4 regions of the Paenibacillus sp. BR1-192 genome follow, and region 4 is predicted to be linked to each of the others. Evidence: riboswitches for the same ligand, from Rfam matches in the RefSeq annotation. Region 4 holds a riboswitch; each other region holds the start of a gene.
What was found. Region 4 has a riboswitch for cyclic di-AMP ahead of ehuB (ectoine/hydroxyectoine ABC transporter substrate-binding protein EhuB). Riboswitches for the same ligand answer to the same signal wherever they lie in the genome.
Positions count from the first base shown of each region.

Region 1: another riboswitch for cyclic di-AMP. It lies ahead of P0X86_RS32855 (resuscitation-promoting factor); the one in region 4 lies ahead of ehuB (ectoine/hydroxyectoine ABC transporter substrate-binding protein EhuB).
Region 2: another riboswitch for cyclic di-AMP. It lies ahead of P0X86_RS30775 (APC family permease); the one in region 4 lies ahead of ehuB (ectoine/hydroxyectoine ABC transporter substrate-binding protein EhuB).
Region 3: another riboswitch for cyclic di-AMP. It lies ahead of P0X86_RS27955 (TrkH family potassium uptake protein); the one in region 4 lies ahead of ehuB (ectoine/hydroxyectoine ABC transporter substrate-binding protein EhuB).

Region 1 is NZ_CP120718.1:7,154,432-7,158,643, forward strand. It holds gene P0X86_RS32845 (HD domain-containing protein) at 1-734, shown strand, start outside; gene P0X86_RS32850 (TatD family hydrolase) at 831-1,595, shown strand; cyclic di-AMP (ydaO/yuaA leader) riboswitch at 1,801-2,015, shown strand; gene P0X86_RS32855 (resuscitation-promoting factor) at 2,285-3,472, shown strand; gene rnmV (ribonuclease M5) at 3,659-4,204, shown strand; gene rsmA (16S rRNA (adenine(1518)-N(6)/adenine(1519)-N(6))-dimethyltransferase RsmA) at 4,208-4,212, shown strand, end outside.
Region 2 is NZ_CP120718.1:6,693,356-6,697,567, forward strand. It holds gene P0X86_RS30770 (molybdopterin-containing oxidoreductase family protein) at 1-929, opposite strand, end outside; cyclic di-AMP (ydaO/yuaA leader) riboswitch at 1,415-1,610, shown strand; gene P0X86_RS30775 (APC family permease) at 1,777-3,603, shown strand; gene P0X86_RS30780 (formate/nitrite transporter family protein) at 3,744-4,212, opposite strand, start outside.
Region 3 is NZ_CP120718.1:6,100,972-6,105,183, forward strand. It holds gene P0X86_RS27945 (LysR family transcriptional regulator) at 1-186, shown strand, start outside; gene P0X86_RS27950 (potassium channel family protein) at 223-897, opposite strand; partial or broken gene P0X86_RS27955 (TrkH family potassium uptake protein) at 914-2,255, opposite strand; cyclic di-AMP (ydaO/yuaA leader) riboswitch at 2,319-2,463, opposite strand; gene P0X86_RS27960 (CPBP family intramembrane glutamic endopeptidase) at 2,754-4,212, shown strand, end outside.
Region 4 is NZ_CP120718.1:6,345,505-6,349,716, forward strand. It holds gene ehuA (ectoine/hydroxyectoine ABC transporter ATP-binding protein EhuA) at 1-361, opposite strand, end outside; gene ehuD (ectoine/hydroxyectoine ABC transporter permease subunit EhuD) at 374-1,036, opposite strand; gene ehuC (ectoine/hydroxyectoine ABC transporter permease subunit EhuC) at 1,040-1,693, opposite strand; gene ehuB (ectoine/hydroxyectoine ABC transporter substrate-binding protein EhuB) at 1,695-2,549, opposite strand; cyclic di-AMP (ydaO/yuaA leader) riboswitch at 2,902-3,048, opposite strand; gene P0X86_RS29205 (SDR family NAD(P)-dependent oxidoreductase) at 3,418-4,161, opposite strand.

The DNA.
Region 1 (4,212 bases), 810 kb from region 4:
ATTATGGAACGATTGATATCGACCGAATCTTGCGGATGCTGCGGCCGTACCGCGATCGGGTCGTCGTGAAGGAATCGGGCATGCACGCGGTGGAGGATTATCTCATGTCGCGGTATCAGATGTACTGGCAGGTGTATTTTCATCCCGTCACCCGAAGCTCCGAAATCATCCTGCGCCAAATCTTTCGCCGGGCCAAGGAGCTGCATGACCGTGGATATGCTTTCCGTTTCATGATCGAGCCGCTGCCTGCGCTGTTTTCGGGGAATATCGGCGTGAAACAATACCTGCGTCTTGATGAAGCCTTGATTCAAACGGCCTTTCTGCAATGGACGGAGGAGGAAGACCCGCTTCTTAGCGAATTATGCGGCCGTTTCATGCACCGAAAGCTCTACAAATATGTAGAAATCGACAACATCGATCTGGAAACCATCGACGGGATCCGCCAAGCGTTCCGCGCCGTGGGGCTGCAACCGGAATATGACCTGGAGATTGATTTTCCAACAGATCTTCCTTATGATAAGGTTCATTCCGATATGCCGCTTAACGAGAAACAGATTCTCCTTCTGGACCGGCATGACGAGCTGAGGGAAATCTCGGAGGTATCCGATATCGTACGCTCGATCAGCGGCATTCATAAAGGGCGGTACCATCTTTATTATCCGGAGGAGAAGGTGGGCCCGCTCCTGGGTCAAATGCCGGAGACGATAGCCGACGTTTTCAAACAACAGCATTAAATCAGGCAAAACAGGACAACCGTTAATCCCCTTGCATTCAACCAACTAATGGAAAATAGACGACATAGAAACGACAGGAAGGAGAGTGTGGATAGTATGCTGTTCGACACGCACACTCATATGGACGCTCCCCAATTCGACGAAGACCGGGAAGCTGCAATTCAGCGGGCGCTTGAAGCCGGCGTTACGCGGATGATCAATATCGGATTTAACCGGGAGACGATCCCGACCACGATGAAGCTGGCTGAGACTTATGATTTTATATATGCAGCGGTAGGCTGGCATCCTGTAGATGCGATCACCATGGAGGATCAGGACCTGGATTGGATCGCCTCTTTATGCAGTCACGAGAAAGTGGTGGCAATCGGGGAGATCGGCTTGGACTATCATTGGGATACGTCCCCCAAGGAAGTGCAGCACCGCGTGCTTCGGCGCCAGATCGGGCTTGCCCGGGAATTGAACATGCCCATTGTCATTCATAACCGGGATGCGCATGAAGATATCGTTAACATTTTGCGTGAGGAAAAAGCCTCCGAGGTCGGCGGTGTCATGCATTCCTTCTCCGGAAGCTGGGAAACGGCCAAAATGTGCCTGGATATGGGATTCCATATCTCGTTTGGGGGGCCGATTACGTTCAAGAATGCGAAGCAGCCCAAAGAGGTTTTGGCAAAGGTTCCGCTTGATCGATTATTGATCGAAACGGACGCGCCTTACCTGACACCTCATCCCTTCCGCGGGAAACGAAATGAGACCGCATATGTAAAATTGGTGGCGGAGGCGGCGGCCGAAATTAGAGGGTTGTCCTATGAGGAATTGGCCCAAATTACCACCAAAAATGCGCTGGAACGATTTGGTATTTAACGAAAACAAGAGCAAAAGCCATGAAAAAGGGAGCATTTTCGATTAATTAAAGTTTTTTAATCAGAAAAGGCGTTGATATTACAATATTTTAACCTTTTACTTGAGAAAATGTGGTTGAATGTCGCTTTACAACCTGCATACAAACAGGATATCATCTTTTCAGTGATAAGAAGCTGCGATGTGCAGATCGCAGCCGAATATTTCATGAACCGTCTCGCTTAATCTCCGAAATTCTGGAGAACGGGGGAACCGATACTGCGGTGCATACTGGTCTGGATGCACGAAGCTGTATTTGATTTCTTTTTCGGGTCTTTGGGGTGAATTTGAAGGATCTCGCCATGAGCGGGCATCCGGATATAGGGCGTCTCTCTTACGTCCGAACCCGACAGCTAACTCCGTAAGCGAAATAAGAGGGGAAATCTCGTGCATACCATTTCCATGATTTCATTCATCAGGAAGCCACGTTAGAGCCTCTAGTACTCTTTCAATGGCTTCTTTTATTTTTGAATAATGGAGACGGGTCCATCATACTCTTGGTAAACAGGAGGTGATGGCAGATGGACGGAAGACGGGAATTGACGCAGGGTGTAGATAGATAGCAGGGCGCCCTGTGAGAAAAATTGCTATAGTCACGTCAAATGCATTCATGCGTTTACCTAGACGGCGGGACTATGAAGGAGGATGGAATAGTGGGCATTTTTCAACCTGAAGAAACCCATGAATCACAATCATCCAGCATGTCTTACGCATTGAGATGGAAGCATGACAATTTGCGTCAACTGATGTTGCTCGGCGCCATGGGTGCCGTTACGGTATCACTTCTCATATCGTTGGTTGTACATGACCAGGCAGGCAAGGAAGTTCAGCTTGTCGTCGACGGCCGGGTCACTACGGTGGAAACACGTGGATCGTTGCTGCAGGAATTGCTGGATGAGCAAGCGATCACGTTGAGTCCCCAAGATCAAATTTCGATGCCCCTGAACGGCGCAATCCGGGACGGAGACCGAATTATTATTGACAGAGCTATTCCAGTCAACGTTACGGTAGGCAGCAAAACCAAAACCATATTTACATCCCAGGATACAGTTGATCATGTACTCAAAGAGGCTGGCGTTACGATCCAGGGTGAAGATATAGTACAACCGTCGCAAGACACGAAGCTGACCAGCAATATGAATATCCATGTCGTTCGCGTCACGAAGCAAAAAGTTAAGGAAACGGAAGACCGCGAATTCCGCGTGATCAAGACGGCCGATCCATCGCTTGAAAAGGGCGATAACCGCGTCATTCAGCGGGGCGAGTCTGGTCTTATGGTGAACCATTACGAGAAGGTCTACCACAATGGCAAGCTGGTTTCCAAGACTAAGGTCTCCCAACAAATCGAACGCAGAACGAAGGATAAAATCATTGCCGTAGGCACGAAAAAAGTGGAGAAGCCTGTTATCGTCCAGGCGGCAGCCACCGATGTAAAAGCTACACCGGCTAAATTGTCCGGCACGAAAAAAGTAACGACCGCCAAGGCTGTTGAGAACAACGTGGTTTCCCGCGCAGGCGTTGATTTTAAATACAAGAAGGTATTGAACAACGTGTCGATGACCGCGTATTCCGCCGAACAGCAAGGAATCGGTACGCGTACCGCATCCGGCACACGCGTTACGGAAGGTCGCACCATCGCCGTTGATCCTAATATCATCCCGATCGGATGGTGGGTTTACATCGAAGGCATCGGCTTCCGCCGTGCTGAAGATACGGGCGGCGCCATCAAAGGCAACAAAATCGATGTCTATTACGATTCGTTGAAATCGGCCATGAATTTCGGCCGGAAAAGCGGCCGCACCGTTTACGTGATCGGTCCGGTTAAACCTGAATTGAACTAGACGCATGAATTCCAATTTACTTTGCCATTCTAATGCTATACTATTTAGCTTATAATATATGATGATCAAGAAGAGGGAATATTTCCTCTTCTTTTGTTTTGTTAAGACCGGAGTAATCAAGGCTAAACGGGTTGAGCCTTAACGTTGTACAGGCCTGCTCTGCTTGGGAAGGAAGAGAACGAACGCATGATTAAAGAAGTGATTGTCGTGGAAGGCAGGGACGATACCGTTGCCATTAAACGGGCCGTAGAAGCCGACACGATCGAAACCGGCGGTTCAGCGATCAACAAACAAATCCTGAAGCGCATAGCGCTTGCCCAGGAGCGCAGAGGCGTTATCATATTGACGGATCCTGACCATGCGGGTGAACGAATCCGCAAAATCGTGGATCAGGGCGTACCCGGCTGCAAGCACGCCTTCATTCCGGAAGCGGATGCTACCCGGAAAGGGGATATCGGAGTGGAGAATGCCTCGCCAGAGGCGATACGGCGCGCGCTGGAGCGGGTCCACACGTCTTTTGAGGGTGCAGAGAGCCTGATCAGTTTGGAGGATATGCTGGAGGCAGGATTATCGGCTCACCCGGAGGCTGCGGCAAGACGGATGGCGATGGGTAATTTGCTGGGCATCGGATACTGCAACAGCAAGCAGTTCCATAAACGATTGGCCATGTTTCAAATATCGCGGGAAGAATTTCTGGCAGCACTTGCACAGCTGGAAGAAGGGGGCGTTTAGCTAATGAG
Region 2 (4,212 bases), 350 kb from region 4:
TTGTCGTGATGCTGAAGACCGTTGCCGATATGGATGTAGGAGGTATCGGCCCGGCCGTAGAGCTCGGCCAATTTCTCGATATCCTCGATCGAGATGCCGGTAATGGAAGAAACGTGCTCCGGCGTGTATTCTTTGACGTGCTCGCGCAAGGCTTCATGACCAATCGTATACTTGCGGAGGAATTCCTCATTTACCATGCCGTCACGGAACATGATGTGCATGAGGCCGACGGCCAGCGCCGCATCCGTGCCTGGATACAGCGGAATGAACCAGTCCGCCCATTGCCCCGTCTGGTTCTTGTGGACATCGATCACAACGACCTTAGCACCGGCTTTGCGCGCTTTCTCTGCAATCACCATCTGGTGCATATTGGTGCTGACGATGCTGCCGCCCCAGACGAGGATGACGTCGGCTCGTACGGTGTCCTCCGGAACGGTTCCCCCATTAAACCCCATCACGGATTTCCAGCCCTCATTGCCCGCGGAATTGCAGATCGACTGCTTCAGGCGGCTGGCACCCAGCCTGTTGAAGAATCTGCGGTCCATGCCGTCGACGCTCAATATCCCCATATTACCGTAGAAGCTGTAGGGCAGGATGCTCTCGGAGCCGTATTCCTCGATCAAGCCCTTATAGCGTCCGGCTATCTCCTGAATGGCTTCGTCCCAGCTGATCCGCTCGAAGGCGCCCTCTCCCTTGGGACCTACTCTTCGCAGCGGATAGAGCACGCGTTCCGGATGGTACACCCGGTGTGCCATATTACGGACTTTATTGCAGATGGCTCCCTGCGTAATCGGATGCTCCGGGTTACCGGTCACCTTGACGATTTTTCCGTTCTCTTTATGCAGCAGCAGGCCGCATGTATCGGGACAATCCAACGGACATACCGCCGGAAATACGCCGTTTTCCTGATGAATCATCGCTTGAGTCATTTCGTGCTTCCCCCTTTTGCTCGGCTGCATCATATCCCTTTATCTTAAAAGAAAATCGGGGTTCCAGTAAAGTCATACATTTTTTTCTAATCAGGTGATTCACTTTTCTTCCCCCCGGGTATATTCCTATCAAGAGCAAAGAAGAGGAACCCAGACCCTTTCTCTTCCTTGCCGAATCATGGACCACTCCCAAAAAAATTCGCCATGCCAGTGTCTCCTCCCCCGAGACCGGCATGGCGAATTTGTTTATATGGCATCCTCCCAGTGACCGATGTTCCCCGCGAATAACCTTCCATATTATAGAAACTCGTGATTTTCGCAGAAAACATGCAAAATAAAAAGCCTGTCAAAGCCACGTCTTTATGTAAGCGCTTATCTGTCATTTTTTATAAATAATTCTGTTCGAATGATCGTTGGAGGATGTTTTACAAACGATTGGAGCAGGCGTAATATACTATTCAGCTTCGAAAACATTCTTCATATTCACATGACATTCGCTTAATTTCCTTGATGGAAAGCGGGGGAACCAACCGTATGGAGGGATACCTATAGGATCCTTCAACCATACTAAGGGGTGAATCCTGATTCCATCGCGTACGTACGCCGCGATGGAATCAGGTAGGGCGACTCTCACCGCCCGAATCCGACAGCTAACCTCGTCAGCGTTGATCGGGAGGGTTGTGAACTTGTGATCAAACACAGGGTTCTAACCTGTGTTTTTTGTTTGCCAAAAATCAGCATAGGAAGGGTGACCGTTCCTATGTCCAGCATATAAAAAACACCGATAGAAGTCCGTTCAGGGAGCTTCTACCATGAACTTAATCTTAAGCGGCGGTGAAAAACAACCATGTTATCCTCAATCAAGCGCTTCCTCATCGGAAGACCGCTTAAATCGACGGAATTAGGCGAACAAAAGCTGAATAAAACCAAGGCGCTGGCCATCCTGTCATCCGATGCGCTATCGTCCGTGGCCTATGGCCCGGAACAAATCCTCATTGTGTTGATGACCGTCGGGGCAGCTGCCTATTGGTATTCCATACCGATTGCCGTCGGCGTCCTGGTCTTGTTGCTGGCACTTATCCTGTCGTACAGACAAATTATTTTCTCCTATCCGCACGGCGGCGGCGCATATGTCGTGTCCAAACGGAATTTGGGCATGTACCCGGGGCTGGTTGCCGGCGGTTCCTTGCTCGTGGACTATATCCTGACGGTTGCGGTCAGCGTGTCGGCCGGGACGGATGCGATCACGTCGGCTTTTCCGGAATTGCATGCCTATAATCTGCCGATTTCCATCGTGTTCGTTCTATGCTTGACCGTATTGAATTTAAGAGGGGTTACGGAGTCGGCCTCCATACTGGCTTATCCGGTTTACCTGTTCGTGCTTGCGTTATTCATCCTGATCGGGGTAGGGATATTCAACATTGCCACAGGCCATGCGTCTCCGGAGCTTCATACGCCGATCGGCACGCCCGTAGCCGGGCTGAGCTTGTTTCTGCTCCTGCGCGCATTTGCCTCGGGCAGCTCCGCCCTGACCGGCGTGGAGGCGATTTCCAATGCCATTCCGAATTTCAAAGACCCGGCCCCGAATAACGCGGCCAAAACTCTGGTGGCGATGGGATCGCTGCTGGCCCTGTTATTTTCGGGCATCGTTTTCCTGGCTTATTACTATGGGGTCAGTCCCAGCGAACAAGTCACAGTCGTTTCCCAAATTGCCGAGCATACCTTCGGGCGAAATGCGCTTTATTACTTCATACAAGGGACAACGGCCTTAATTCTGATCCTTGCCGCCAACACGGCGTATTCCGCTTTTCCCCTGCTTGCCGTCAATCTGGCGAAGGATAAGTTCATTCCTAGAATGTTCACCGTCCGCGGCGACCGTCTGGGATACTCGAACGGAATCATTATTCTTGGATTTTTCTCCATTCTGCTGCTGCTGGCTTTTGAAGGCAAAACCGAGCATCTGATTCCGCTCTATGCCGTCGGCGTGTTTATCCCGTTTACCCTCTCCCAGACGGGGATGATGGTGAAATGGATTCGCGAAAAGCCCGAAGGCTGGATCGTCAAGCTGATCATTAACACCACCGGCGCATGCATCAGCTTTATCGTGACCATGATCTTCTTCTTTACGAAATTCGCCCAGGTGTGGACCGTGCTGATATTCCTGCCGCTGATCATCTGGATTTTCACCCGGATCCGCAAGCATTACGAGGCGGTAGCGGACCAGCTCCGGATTACGACCTGCGAGCCGGTTAAGCCGATTGAGGGGAATGTCATCATCCTGCCTGTGGCAGGAATCACGCATGTGGTGGAGAACTCGCTGAATTACGCCAAATCGCTGGGAGCGGGCCAAATCATCGCGGTGTACGTGCCGTTCGAGCGGGAGGAGGAAGTCGCCTTCCAGGAAAAATGGAAAAAGTGGCAGCCGGACATCCGGCTGGTAACGCTGCACTCGCCTTATCGGAGCATCATTCAGCAGCTGACGAAATTCATCGATACCGTGCAGCGCAAGGCGAGCGAATCCGACTATCAGGTTACCGTCGTCATTCCGCAGTTCATCCCCAAGAAGGGCTGGCATAATTTCCTGCACAATCAATCCAGCCTGCTCATCCGGGCACATCTCCTGTATCGGAGAGACGTGATCATCACGACGGTTCCCTACCATTTAAAAAAATAGCGGGCTTGTTCCCTGCTTGATTCATTACTGGGAACAGCCTCGCGTATCACGACAAAAAGCTGCGTTCAACCATCCTTGATGAAAGGCAGCGGTTGATCGCAGCTTTTTCTTTAAGCCAGACGCTCGCCAGGCTTCCGGCATTAGGAAACATTCTGCGCCGAATGAACCTGTTGGGGAGCGCCGGCCGATGGCACAGGCGTCTGCTCGCCGCGCGGAGCGGCTGCGGCCTGTTTCTCCTGCTTTAAATAAACGGTTCCGTATGTCGCTCCCACAAATAACGCGCCGCCAACGAAATTGCCCAGCCATACCGGAATGAAGTTCATCAGATACTCGCCCCAGCTGTAATAGCCTTCAAAAATCGCGGCCGGGATGAGAAACATGTTGGCCACCACGTGCTGAAACCCGATGGCGACAAACGCCATGGTCGGAAACCAGATCCCGAGAATTTTGCCGCTCATCTGATCCGATCCGTAGGACAGCCATACGGCGAGGGCTACGAGCCAGTTGCACCCGATGCCCGACAGGAAGGCTTGCAGGAAGCTGTCGTCCAGCTTATGCCCGGCCATATCCACCAGTTTCTCCAGGTAAACGCCGCTGCCTGTCAGACCG
Region 3 (4,212 bases), 240 kb from region 4:
AGGCCGCAGCTGCTGTCTGATAACGGGCTCGTCGACATTCATATTCCGGCACTCATCGAAACCCGGCGAACGACTTCGCTGATCTACGGTCAAGCCTCGGAGCTGAGCAAGGCGGCCAGCCGCTGGATCGAAGAAACGGAGATCCTGTTCCGCAAGCTGGAGGAAGATAAATCGAAAAAAAACTGACGATATTTCGCAATCGTCAGTTTTTTTCTACTATATTTATTTTTCGAGCATATTCACGACTTCGGACTCAAAGCGGTCCACGTTGTCATTGGAGCCGATGACGACCATAATGTCGCCGGAATTCACGACGTCCATGGCCGTCGGAGCAACGATAATGCCGGACTGTTTATTCAGCGCCACCACGCTGACGCCGTACCGGACCCTCGTATTAAGCTCGCTCAGCGTTTTTCCGTCCATGCAGTCCGTGACCGTCATCTCCACAATCAGATAATCCTTGGATAATTCGATATAATCAAGCAGGTTTGGCGTCACGAGCTGGTGCGCTACCCGGATCCCCATATCCCGTTCGGGAAAGATGACCCGGTCCACGCCAAGCTTCTCCAGCGCCCGGCCGTGCAGCACCGATATCGCCTTGGCAACGACCATCGCGACACCCAGCTCTTTCAACAGGATGGCGGAGAGGATGCTCATCTGAATGTCGTTCCCGATCGCAACGATCCCGCAGTCGAAGTTGCGGATGCCAAGCGATTTAAGCACTTCCTCATCCGTCGCGTCCGCCACCACCGTATGCGTCAGCAGCTCGCTCATGTCCTCGACGACCTCTTCGTTCCGGTCGATGCCGAGCACCTCATATCCCTGTTCCATCAGCTCCAGCGCCAGACTGGCGCCAAATCGCCCCAAACCGATGATTGCAAATTGCTTTGGTTTCATGTCTCTCCTATACCCCTTATCCAATTATCATTTTGCCTTCCGGATGACGATATAATTCTTTACCCTTTTTCGGCCCCAGTGCATAAGCAAGCGTCAACGGCCCCAATCGACCCGCAAACATCGTAAGGCTGATCAGGATCTTGCCGAACACGGTCAAATCGGGCGTTAAGCCCATGGAGAGACCTACCGTACCGAAGGCGGATGTCGTTTCGAATAGAATCTCCAGGAAGTCCCCTTCCTCTGTCGTCGACAGAATCATCGAGACGGTTAGAACGAGCAGCAGGGCCAGCAAGGCAATGGTCAGTGCCTTCAGCACCCGCTCCTGGGCCAGGCGATAACGGAACATGACGATGTCTTCCCGCCCGCGCATCATCGCGATGACCGCCCCTACCATAATGGTAAAGGTCGTGGTTTTGATGCCGCCGCCGGTTGACCCTGGAGATGCTCCGATAAACATCAGGATGACGATAAAAAATTGCGTTGCCTGTCTGAGCCCCGTAATATCTATAGTATTCGCGCCCGCCGTACGCGGCGTTACGGATTGGAATAACGCGCCGAAGAATTTTCCGCCCCAGTTCAGGGAACCCAGCGTTCTCGGATTGGTAAATTCAAATATGAGAATGACGATAAATCCGACCGCAAGCAAGGCAGCCGTCATCGTGAGCACCACCTTGGAGTGCAGGGAGAGCCTCCGCTGTTTTCGATAATCGATCAGATCGGACAGCACAATAAATCCAATGCCCCCGGAAACAATCAAGAACATCACGACGAAGTTGACTACCGGATCGTATACATACCCGGTCAAACTCCGAAAATCGCCAAACAAATCGAAGCCGGCGTTGTTAAACATCGTCACCGCATGAAAAACACCGTAATAGATCGCCCGGCCCAGCGGCATATCAAACGCCCAACGAATCGATAAAATGACTGCGCCGCAGGCCTCGATGACGAGGGAGTACAGCAATACTCTGCGTATCAGCCTTACGATGCCTTCCATCGAGGACTGATTCATCGCTTCCTGTAAGATTAGACGGTCTTTGAGCGATATGCGTCTTTTTCAGAACCAAGGCGAATAAAGTAGCCATCGTCATGAATCCGAGCCCGCCGATTTGAATCAGCAGCATGATCACGACTTCTCCGAAGGAACTGAATGTCGTTCCCGTATCCACCACGACCAGGCCCGTTACGCACGTTGCCGAGGTCGAAGTGAACAAGGCGTCAGTAAATCCAAGCGGTTCGCCCGTCGTCGTCGAGATTGGCAGCATTAACAGCCCGGTCCCGATGAAGATGATGGCCGCAAAACCAAGCACGAGAATTTGAGGCGGAGACAATGTAAGCCAGTTTAATTTAGCGTTCAATCGGACACCTTCTTTAAAAAAATCAACGAAAAAAGACACTGGAAAACGCAGTGCCTTTCGGTCTGGTTCCTGTGCAACAGCCTACGAGGTTAGCTGACGGATTCGGGCATTTCCACAGGTCGCCCTATTCATTATTCCGGGAATAATGAAATTCACCCCAATTACATGGTTCCCCCATTTTCATTACGAAATTCGGCTGGAATATTCGGTTCCTTCAAGCATGATGTGATTATAACTCAATCCGTTACGTAACCCAATGCCGTTTTTCGCCCGAAATATCTTTAAAAGAGCGCGAATTGGGCATATTCAAGAATACAAGCGTAGGGTTCTCTAACGTTTTCGAAACCTTTCATTCATTTTCATCGATTTATTTCAATATTCCGATAATTGGGATAAGCTGCTTATGGCTTTCATACTATGTTATATTGACTCTATGCGTTCTTAATCAGGCATATCGAATACCAGTGGGAGTATCAACTTTCTTAGAGGAGGAATTTCATGAATCGTGCAAGAGAGCCCTTGAAGCTGAAGCCCAATCTGAAGCAGCTCATCGCGCCTGCCGCAGTCGGCCTGATTCTGTTCCTATTATTTCAGGTATTTCCGTGGGCGAATCCGGACGATGCCGAGATGGCCTCACCGGATATCATTTCCAAGGAGCAGGCTCGGCAGGCAGCTTCAAGGTTTGCTCAGGAGCATCTGCAGTTTGCGGCTGCGGACACGGACGAAGCCTTGGTTACATATCAATCCAAATCGGAACTTTACGGATATCTGGCGAAGGAGAAGAGGCTTTCGGAATATAACAAAACCTATGAAGCCAAATATCCCTATGACGTATACCGCGTTCGCTTCAGCGAGCCTGGAGGCGATGCCCTCAATGTGGACGTGCACATGCAGAATTCCGGCATCGTCGGATTCTCGTATGATTATGCCCGTTCCAGCTTTGACCGGATCAAGCTGAACAAGGGCGAGATTCAGAGGCAGATGCTGCTCGTCGTTGAGGACGGCATGACATTGGCCGAGAAGCAGGCGCTGGCGGAGCCATGGCTTCAACGGGCGGGTTATGACCTGTCGAATCTGGAGCTGGTTACGAAGGAAGGGGAGCCCCGTCTCAAATATGTGGACCCTGAATCCAGGATCGGGGACTCCAGGCTGGAGCACCGCTTCACCTTCGAGCAGGGGAAATTGCGCTCTTATGAGCCCTCCTTCTCGGTGCCAGCCGCCCACTCTGCTTATGTCAACAAGCAGACGCAGGATGCCACCCTGCTGACGCTCGCAGGGTACGGCCTGTTCACCCTAATCCTGGGCATTCTTGCGATTGTGTACAGCGTGAAGACCAGGGCCTACACCTCGTTTAAGCGCGGCCTGTTCTTATCCGCGCTGCTGTTCGTCATTCAAATGCTGAATACGTATAACCTGATTCCCGTTTTCAAATCGGAAGGCATGTCGCAAACCGGCGTGCTCGGGATGATGATTTTCTATGCCGTCTATTCGCTCGTCTTCTCCGCCCTGCTCTATTTTTCCCTTGTCGGCGGCAGCGGGCTGTGGCATAAAGAAGACGGGCTCAATCCATGGCCGCGTGCCAAAGAACCCGGATACGGGCATTACGTGCTGGACAGCATGAAGCTGGGGTATATGTGGGCCTTCATCCTGCTTGGCGTCCAATCCGTCATCTTTATCGGTCTTGGTCTGACCCTGAATACATGGTCCACCACGGATGCGACGCAATCGCCTTACAACATGCTGTATCCTTGGCTGTTTCCGTTGATGGCCTGGCTGGCCGGCATATCCGAGGAGGCCGTGTACCGGCTGTTCGGCATCAAGATGGTGAAAAAGATCGTCCGCAACACCTTTGTCGCAAGCTTGATCACCTCGCTTATCTGGGCACTGGGACATACGCTCTATCCGATATACCCCGTGATCTCCCGGCCGATTGAGCTGGTCATCATCGGTTTGCTGT
Region 4 (4,212 bases):
AGACCATGCCGACGTTGCACCGCATCCGATGCAGATGCTTCTCGTTTGCCCGGACCAGCTTGCCCTTCTCCTCCATATGCCAGAGCAGCTCGCCATCGACCTCGATGGTTCCCTCGGTCGGCTCCTCCAGCGTCATCAGCATCCGGCCCATCGTCGTTTTGCCAGATCCGCTCGGTCCGATCACGGCCACCTTTTCTCCCGGCTGCATCTCCAAATCGATGCCCTTCAGCACCTGCAGGTCGCCATACGACTTGGTCACGCCCGCATATTTCACGATCGGCTGTGAGCCCGTAACGGAATTTCTTTCCCGCCCCGGCTTCTTCGCCTCTTCAGCCTGCTCATCGATTACAACGGCATTCAATAGACTCCCTCCTTATTTTCCACGCTGCAGATTCAAACGCTTCTCCAGCCTTTGCACCAGCAACGACGCGATATAACTGATGATCAGGAACAGAATCCCGACCAGCGTGTACGGTTCGAAAGCGCGAAATGATTGCGACACGATATTTTTGGCCGTCAGCATCATCTCGACCAGCGTAATGGCGCATAGGATCGGCGTTTCCTTAAACATGACAATCAAATAATTCCCCAGCACCGGGATGATCGGCGGCACCGCTTGCGGCAGTATAATGCTCCGCCAGGTCTGGGATTTCGTGTAGTTCAGCGCGGTTGCGGCTTCCCACTGTCCTTTCGGCACCCCTTCAATGCCGGAACGGTACACCTCCGACAGATACGTGCTGTAATGCAGCCCCAGGCCGATGACGCCCGCATAGAAGGCCGGAATCGAAATGCCCGTCAGCAGCGGCAAGCTGTAATACAGGAAGAACACCTGTACCAGCAAGGGGGTATTGCGAATAAATTCTATGATTCCTTTGGTGATGAGCGACAAGGGCTTAAATGTACTCCGCGCGGCAAAGGCAAGCAGCAGTCCGATAATCAATGCCACCACAAAAGCACAGAGCGTGACCCATACCGTCATTTTTAATGCGCTCAGAAGCTGCGGCAGTATTTCAAACACATATTTCCAATCCCACATCCGCTACAGCCTCCCCGCGGTCAGTTTGCGCTCCAGCAGTCGAACCGCCATCGAGACGAGCGTGGCGATGACAAAATACATGAGGAGCAGCAGCACCAGAATCTCGGTGGTCCAGGAGATGTAATTGTTGCGGAGCACCATCGCCTGATACGTCAAATCCGCCATCGTGATGAAATAAACGAGCGAGGTGGATTTGATGAGTTCCACAAGCTGATTCCCGAACGGGGGAAGCATTCGCAGGGACGCTTGGGGTAGTATAACGTTCCACAGCCTCTGCCAAGGCTTCATGTTAAGCGCCACGGCAGCTTCCCACTGTCCTTTCGGAACGGCCAGCACCGCGCTGCGAACAATCTCGGAGCCGTATGCGCCGAAGTTAAGTCCGATCGCGAGGATCGCCGCCAGCATTTTCGGAAGCTCGATGCCGATGAACGGAAGGGCAAAATACAACCAGAAGAGCTGCACCAGCAAGGAGGTTCCCCGAAAGACTTCGACGTACACGGCGGTCGCCGTGCGGACGATCCACAGCTTCGACAGCCGGCACAACCCGGCTGCAAAGGACATCACGATAGCCAGGATGGCTGAAAAGAACGCGACGATAATCGTGATCTCTGCTCCTTTGAGCAGCGTCGGAAGAAAATCGATCCAAGAATTCGGCATGCTATTCCCCGCAGAGCGCAGCGGCCGTCATCTCACCCGGGAGCTCTTCTTCCGTGAACCCGAACTCTTGCAAAATTTCCAGCAGCTCGCCCGACTCCTTCATCTTTTCAAGCTCTGCATTATAAGCCTCCTGGAACTCGGTATCCGCTTGGCGGAAAGCCGTAGCCCCGTAACCGCGAACGCTTTCGCCGTCGATGACCGGCTGCTCGAAATCAGCCACGCGTTCGATGCTGTCGTCGCTGGCTGAATCCAGCATCGCCTGCAGGGACGGCCCCGTCATGGTAATCGCCTGCACCCGATCAGCCTGGAGGGCGCTGATCGCCGAAGCCTGGTCAGGGACCTGTACGATCCGGTCCGCAGGAATGCCCGATTTCTCCATGTAGCCGATTTCGACCGCGCCGGTCATGACGGCCACCTTGGCCTGCTCATTCTTGGCAATGTCCTCATAGCTTCCGAGTTCCATCGGATTCCCTTGCTTTACCGCAAGGGCTTCCCCGATGCTGTACTCCGGATTCGCGAACAGGACGGCAGAGCAGCGGTCCGGATTAATGAACATGCCTGCCGTGATCAGATCAAACCGATCGGCCTGCAATCCGGCGACCAGCGAACCGAATTCCGTTAGCTCCCCTCTCATCTCCTTGATGCCAAGACGCTCCAGAATAACGCGGGCAATCTCAACCGCTTCGCCCGTGAGCTCCCCATTGGCTTCTTTGTAGGCATACGGCTTCTCGTTCGCAAACCCTACGGTGATATATCCCTGCTCAATGGCTCGATCCAGCGTACTTCCTTTGTCGCCGCAAGCCGCGAGCAATACCACCATCATCACGGACAACACCAGCACAACCACTTTCTTCAAAACCTTCCACAACCTTTCGTAATAGCTTTTCACTTTCTTAAAAAAACGGCATGACGAAATTATCCGTGTTAGCACATGCGTTAACTTGGATATATAGACGTTCAGATACGTGCATGGGACGAGGCTTCAGGGAAGATGATTCATCCGCTTCCTTGCACGCTTTGACCCAATGCCGTCTGACCGATTCAATTCGTTCCACATTTGCAGGCGCTGCCCCTCCTCCGTAACAGAATGCAAAAAGACCACCAAACAGGGGATCTAAACATAGCTCCGCCAGCAGGGGGTCAAAAAATAGAGAAAAGGCCCCTATAGAGAATAAAGGGCCTTTTGTATGAACATCCATTATGTATGCAAGACCCATCCACTGCTGACGAGGTTAGCTGACGGACTCGGGTAAGATGGTACCCTACACTCGTGAATTCCAAGTGACTCGCCCCTGGTGAAACTGGTTCCCCCGCTTTCCGGAATATGTATGCCGGAAACTAAGCGTGTGTTCATGATAAAGGGAAGCTCAGGAAAAGTCAAACCCCTTAACCGCTTTTTCTGGAAATTCAGAAGTAAAAAACACCGTTTTTGCAACGAGGATATCGAGCCTTTCGAACACTTTATTTAAGGCTGTCCATACACCGGATTGGTCATGGAATCCATGCTCCATTTTCCGCTATATAGCAGGCATTTGACGGGTCTTGCGGAAATCGTTCATGCCATATATGTTTTATGCCATGAATGAGCCCCGGATCAGGAAGTCTGCCCGTATGAAATACGGGACCGAAAAAAAATTTTTGAAACACTCCATAATAAGTCTGATAACAACGCCTGGAATGACTTGAAAAAAAGCCCCGATGCTTAGCATCAGGGCTTTTTTTCATCATACCGCGGTATAGCCGCCATCCACCAGCAGGCTCGTGCCCGTAATGAAGGAGGCATCTTCACTGGCGAGGAACAACACGGCTTTGGCCACTTCTTCCGGCTGTCCCAAACGGCCCATCGGATGAAGACCGACCAGGTGCTGCGTGATCGCTTCCGTTCTTCCCTTGATCAGCGGCGTATCGATATATCCCGGACACACGGCATTGATTCGGATTCCTTTGGAGGCATAGTCTGCGCTGAGCGACTGGGTTAACAGCTTGACGCCTCCCTTGGCCGAAGCATAGGCGGTTACCCCTGCTTTTCCGACATGGCTATGGATCGAGCCGCAGTTTACGATTGCCCCTCCGGTTCCTTGGGACAGCATTTGCTGAATAACATATTTATCGCACAGGAAGACCCCTGTCAGATTAATATCAATCGTTCTCTGCCAGTTATCCATCGTTAACTGATCGGCAGGAGCATCATGGGCAATGCCTGCGTTGGCAAACAATACATCGACACGGCCAAAATGCTGCACCGTCTGATTCACCATATTCGCGACTTCCTGCTCTTGGGTTACATCCGTTTTGACGAACAGCGCTTCAAAGCCGGCTCCTCTCAATTCGTCGGAAACCGCTTGTCCCTGGTCGGAATAATCCGCGATAACGACCTTGGCTCCCTCTTTCGCAAAAAGTCTGACTGCCGCTTCGCCAATCCCGCTGGCGCCCCCCGTCACGATGACAACCTTGGAATCAAATTTCATGCGTTGTTCACTCCTATGTTGTAAATTCATCAACCGGCTATCCATTCATGT